Regions from separate parts of the Exiguobacterium sp. s36 genome, predicted to be linked through region 2. Evidence: predicted binding sites of a transcription regulator. Region 2 holds the regulator's gene; the other holds the start of a gene.
The links. Region 2 encodes LexA, which represses DNA repair genes until DNA is damaged. Its sites were predicted from a motif close to CGAACATATGTTCG; they were not measured.
Positions count from the first base shown of each region.

Region 1 (3,215 bases), on a different contig from region 2:
GGCGACATTGTCTCCCATGAGCACCGAGACGCGCTTGTCGGCGACGGCAGCGTCGTCGACCGTGACACGGATGAGCGTCCGTGTGTCGGGGTTCATCGTCGTCTCCCATAGCTGGTCGGCGTTCATCTCACCGAGACCTTTGTAGCGCTGGAGGATATAGCCCTTCTTATACACTTTGACGAGCTTCTCGAGCGCCTCTTCGTCCCAGGCGTACTCGAACTGTTCCGACTTGCCTTTCCCTTTCGAGATCCGATAGAGCGGTGGCAAGGCGACGAACACTTTGCCGGCCTCGACGAGTGGGCGCATATAACGGAAGAAGAACGTCAATAGGAGCACTTGGATGTGAGCCCCGTCCGTATCGGCATCGGTCATGATGATGATTTTGTCGAAATTACAGTCCTCAAGGTCGAAGTCATGGCCGACCCCGGCCCCGATCGCGTGGATGATCGTATTGATCTCCTCATTCTTCATGATGTCCTGGAGTTTCGACTTCTCCGAGTTGATGACCTTCCCGCGCAACGGCAGGATGGCCTGGAACGTACGATCACGGCCCTGTTTGGCCGAACCGCCGGCCGAATCACCCTCGACGAGGAACAGTTCGTTCTTGGCGGCGTTCTTCGACGTCGCCGGCGTCAGTTTCCCGTTCAAGATGCTCGAACGTTTCTTCTTCTTGCCGTTGCGCGCCTCTTCCCGGGCTTTCCGGGCGGCTTCGCGGGCCTGGGCGGCGCGGATCGCCTTCTTGATGAGCATCGTCGCCATCTGCGGGTTCTCCTCGAGGAAGATCGTCAGTTGTTTGGCCATGACACCATCAGCGCTCGTACGGGCCTCGGGCGAACCGAGTTTCGATTTCGTCTGCCCCTCGAACTGGAGGAACTCTTCCGGGATCCGTACCGAGACGATGAGCGTCAAGCCTTCGCGGACGTCACCGCCGTCAAGGTTCTTGTCTTTTTCTTTCAACAATCCGTTCTTTCGGGCGTACTCGTTCACGATGCGGGTCATCGCCGTCTTGGCGCCGACCTCGTGCGTGCCGCCGTCACGAGTCCGGACGTTGTTGACGAACGAGAGGACGTTCTCGGAATAGGCGTCCGTGAACTGGAAGGCGAGCTCGAGCTCGATATCGTTCTCCGTCCCTTCGAAATAGACGATTGGATGAAGCGTCGCCTTATCGTCGTTCAAATATTGGACGAACTCGGCAATCCCTTCCTCGTAATGGAACGTCTCTTCTTTATCCGAGCGCTCGTCCGTCAACGTGATCGTCAATCCTTTTAACAAGAATGCTGATTCACGGAGCCGTTCAGCGAGCGTGTCGTAGTTATATGTCGTCGTCGAGAAAATCGAGGCGTCCGGTTTGAAGTAGACGCTCGTCCCTGTCTGACGCGTCTTTCCGGTCTCGAGGAGCGTCGTCTGCGGGATCCCGCCGTCGGCAAACGTCTGCTCGAACACTTTGCCGTCGCGATAAATCGTGACGAGGACCTTGCTCGAGAGTGCGTTCACGACCGAGGCGCCGACCCCGTGGAGTCCACCTGACGTCTTGTAGCCGCCTTGGCCGAACTTACCGCCGGCGTGAAGGACCGTGAAGATGACCTCTGGCGTCGGTTTCCCGGAGGCGTGCATCCCCGTCGGCATCCCACGCCCGTGATCTCGTACCGTGATCGCGTCATCTTTATGGATGGTCACATCGATTTGGCCACCGAATCCGGCGAGCGCCTCATCGATTGCGTTATCGACGATCTCATAGACGAGATGGTGCAAGCCGCGATGGTCGGTCGAACCGATATACATCCCCGGACGTTTCCGGACAGCAGTCAGTCCTTCGAGCACCTGGATGGCGTCTTCATTGTAATTAAATAAGTCTGTTGACATCTTCGTCACCTCAATTTCGAACACACGTTCGTTTTTCTATCCTATTGTATAGCTGTTTTTGGATTCTGGCAAGCCTCCCTCCGCGAGCGGGGCTCGTGAAAAAAAGGAGACCTACCAAGGAGGTAGGTCTTAACCGAGAAGGCGGGCGTGCTCGACATAGATGCATCGATTTTCGATGTAGTCGAGTCCGGCATCGCGAGCGATCCGCTCGGCGTCCGGGCTGGTGAGCCCGAGCTGGTTGAAGACGAGACCGACATCCCCATGTCGGACGGCATCTTCGGCCACGCCGGCCAAATACTCATTGCGTCGGAAGACGTCGACGATATCGACGCGCCCCGGGATGCTCTCGACCGTCGGATAGACTTTGCGTCCGTTCCACGACTCGAGCGTTGGATTGACAGGGATGACTGTGTAACCTTGCAAGATCAAATAGTCTGCGATTTGGTTCGCGGTCTTGTTCGGGTTCGCTGACACGCCGACGACAGCGATCGTCTTCGCCTCGGTGAGCCATTGTTTCAAACGTTGATCGTCCATCCTGAAATCCCCCTTTTGTTTACGTTCTCAGTGTACCTTTACCTGAATCACCGTTTCAAGCTTTATTTTCTTTTATCATACAACTGTAACTCTTTCAAATTTTTAAAACAAATCAATTGGTTCACCATAACTAATTATGTAAACCGGATTATATGACGTGATTTCTCCGGTTCGCAGGTCGATGTGTGTCTCGGGTGAAAATGACGTGTAAACGAACGTTGCGTGAAATATCTATTTCACGCAATCATAATGACGTGTTCAAGACGTTTTCGAGTTTGGGATTGACTTGATTCTCGAATGCCCATGGGCAAATCGATGACGGTTCGGTATACTAAGATTCAGGAGGTGTTCGCGTGGGAACTGCCTATGAGGAACGTCGCGGTACACTATATAATTACCGCATCACTTTTTACGGGAACGCGCTCGCTTGGCTCATCCACGTCGTGTTCTTGATCACGTTTTGGCAACTCGGCGTCACGGTACTCGCCTGGTCGAATCTACTCAGCATTCTCTATTACACGTTATCCTTTTATTTTGTACATAAACGATTGTATCGGGCGTTCTTCGTCGGTCTGTTCGTCGAAGTCGTCTATAACGCGATTATCTCGACGGTCGTGCTCGGTTGGGGTGCGAACGTCCACTATTTCATCATCATGGTCACCTATGGCGTATTCTTCATGCCGAACGTCAGTCGGTCCATCCGGATTGTCTCGACGATGCTCGCCATGACGATTTACGGTTTCCTCTACCTGAACGTGACGACAGGGACGCAACCGCTCACGTCGTCGTTCGAGCAAATATTTGGCCTCTTTTGCCTC
Region 1 covers NZ_JACSLW010000008.1:66,128-69,342, reverse strand. Annotated here, with positions in the region: gene parE (DNA topoisomerase IV subunit B) at 1-1,863, opposite strand, end outside; gene KNP95_RS13955 (CoA-binding protein) at 1,993-2,397, opposite strand; gene KNP95_RS16220 (GGDEF domain-containing protein) at 2,751-3,215, shown strand, end outside.
Region 1: the regulator LexA is predicted to act here: its motif matches at 1,881-1,894, upstream of parE (DNA topoisomerase IV subunit B).

Region 2 (3,215 bases):
GGTTCACCGTCGCCTTCGACACCTCGTAGCCAAAACCACGGAGCGTGGCGGCAATTTCAGCGAACGTTAACCCGCGCTCGCGCAGTTGGACGATTTCTTCAATCGGCACTTCGATTCGACTCCGGCCGCCCTGATCGTGATGTTGGATATTGCGATGCGGGTTGAACCCGTTCGCGACCGCCCGACGCATGCCGCGTGAGATTTTCGCGTTATGGATTTTACGCTGATACTCCTCGACGACGCTGACGATTTCAAGCACCATCTTCTCGGCATCCGAGACGACGTATTCATCGGACGATTGCATCGTCAACAAGCGGACGTTATGTTTCATGAGCGTATGCAAGATGGCGATTTTCGCGTTCCCTCGTCCGAGGCGGCTGTCATCGCTGACGAGCACAGCATCGAGATTAGACGTCGAGACGTGCTCCAACAAATCGAGCAACCCCGTCCGATTGACTTCATATCCGCTCTCTTGCTCACTGATCACGTCGATGATTTCGGCGTCAAGACGTTTCGCCATCCGCGTCAGTTCGTCTGCTTGGCGACCGAGTGACGTCTCTTGCGTGGACTTGTTCGTCGACACGCGACAATAAATGACGACTCGCATCCCGTCACTTCCTTTCTTTCCATTCGCCCTCTACGATACACAGGTTCGGGGGCTGTTCGCAATCAGAAAAGATTATTCAGCGGCGAACCACGTCGTCTTGTCGTCTTCTTTCTCAGCGCGTTCAGCGATAAGCTGTGCCTCGAGCGACTCGGCCTCCGTCAAAGCGACTTCTTCTTCGACGCTATGCTCGATCACCGGTTCGGTCGCGACGACATCGACGTCGTGGCGCATCTCCCCGACCATATAAAACGCGAACATTCCAAGTGCCAACATGCCGACTAAAATGATTCCATTGATTGTGTCTCTCATAACGATTACCTCCTGGGAATAAGAATACACGTTCTCGAGAACGTCTGTTCGTTTATCTGTTCTCATCATAAAACAAGAACTTCTGTTCGGTCAAGTAGAAAAAAACGAACGAATGTTTGTGCGCTCATGTGTTCTTGTGTTAAACTAAACCCATAAAGAATAGGATGCGTTCGCAGGATATTCGACATAATCGAGGTGAAATCCATTGAAAAAAATGTCAGCAAGACAACAACAGATTCTTGATTTTATAAAAGCCGAGGTTCGGGCGAAAGGGTATCCCCCTTCTGTTCGTGAAATCGGAGAGGCTGTCGGACTCGCATCGAGCTCGACCGTCCACGGACACTTGGACCGTCTAGAGAAACGTGGATTGATTCGACGTGACAAGACGAAGCCACGTGCCATCGAGATTTTAGATGAAGAGATGTCAGTCGTCGAAGACCACGATGCTGTCATGTACGTGCCGGTCATCGGGAAAGTCACGGCTGGTACGCCGATTACGGCAATCGAGAACGTGGAAGAACACTTCCCGCTCCCGGCCCACGTCGTCGGTTCCGACAACGTCTATATGCTCTCGGTCTCGGGAGACTCGATGATTAACGCCGGCATCTTGGATGGGGACCGTGTCCTCGTCCGCCAACAGAACACGGCCGACAATGGAGAGATTGTCGTTGCCATGACGGATGAAGGCGAAGCGACGGTGAAGCGGATTTATAAAGAAGCTTCGAAAGTGCGTCTCCAGCCGGAGAACGACGAACTCGAAGCGATGTATTTCGATAACGTGTCGATTTTAGGGAAGGTCATCGGTGTATACCGGACGATTCACTAATGGCGAGTGGCAAGACACATACCCGTACGAATCTCGTGGCAATCGGTGCTCTTGCGATTGCCACGCCTTTTATTGACATCGATGTTCCGACCGTGTTCCTATTCGGCGCCCTGATCGGGACGTTCTGGCTCTCCCCGGACCTCGACTTGAAGTCGGACGCCTATTATCGATGGGGACCGCTTCGGGGCTTTTGGCTCCCTTACGTGAAGCTTATGCCCCATCGGTCGTTATTCTCGCATTTGCCGCTCTTGAGCGATCTGATTCGGGTCATCTATCTCGGTTTCCCGCTCACGCTCGTGCTCACGTTCACGCCGTATGAGGAAGCTGCCAAATCGTGGCTCGACCTGAACGGGGCAGCCTGTTTCTTCGGACTCGTCTTCGCGACGACGCTACATACGACGCTCGACTATGCATCGACGTTCTTCAAACGTGCGTTTTAAGCAAATGCTTATGCCATACACCCAAAAGGGCAACCCGTCTATTAGACTGGGTTGCCCTTTTTCGAACCGTCGATTGTCTCTAAAACATTTATCAGTCGTCTCGTTTATGCAACACGAGTCGAGTTTCGGCAACTTCTCGTCCATTTACCAACAGGACGATTCGATGCGCACCCGGATAATGTCGACGCGTCGTCAAGTCTGACCAGTTGTGGACTCTGCTCGCTGCAAGTTTTGCTCCCCCAGCGACGGTTTTATTCGTAAAAAGAAACGCCTTACGACTCGCTTTCCCATTCGCTTTTATAAAGTCGATGGCGTATTCGACCCGAATATATGCAGCATCGCCTGGACGAATCGACACATCGTATTGAATCTCGCACGCCTCCCCAATACTGAGCATGTTCGGATGTATCGAAATCGATGCGTTGACGGTCAAATCCGTTTCTTGCGTATAACCGAACAGCGTTAAGGCGTCAGGATGTGCGGATTTGATCAATGTTCGGCACGCATGTCTGATGACCCAATCGGTATGAGGATGTTCGCCTTGCCATCGAAGCGAGACTTCGAGCACGGCTTCCGGGTGATCTTTCGAGATATCGTTGAGATTGTTGGCGACACTTTTCCTTACATATAATGATGGGTCTTCTTTCAATAACTCTAAAACCGCAAACACGGGAGCCGGATTTTCTCTGAACATCGGTAATGACTCCGCCCACGGAAGACGAGGACGACAGCCTTCACTTGCCAATCTTCGCACATGCTCATTCGGATGCTTGGCCCATGCCATCATGCGATCCATCACTCGCGTCGAATCACGAAGCAGAAAAGGTCGGATTGCGAATTCAGAAGACGATTTCTGCGTGAAGAGTTCGAGTGCTGACATCGAGCGTTCCCAATGTTCTTCCGCCTGTCCATGGACTGCGACAAAGTCTGGAAAAAATAAATATGGAAAGCCGACACAATCATCTACAATTTCAATCAAGACGTCTAAAGCTGACTCGTAGTTTTGAGGTAAGTACTCCCCGAGCTTTGTCGA
Region 2 covers NZ_JACSLW010000001.1:52,602-55,816, forward strand. Annotated here, with positions in the region: gene KNP95_RS00245 (YneB family resolvase-like protein) at 1-607, opposite strand, end outside; gene KNP95_RS00250 (hypothetical protein) at 680-916, opposite strand; gene lexA (transcriptional repressor LexA) at 1,122-1,742, shown strand; gene KNP95_RS00260 (metal-binding protein) at 1,742-2,182, shown strand; gene KNP95_RS00265 (DNA alkylation repair protein) at 2,274-3,215, opposite strand, start outside.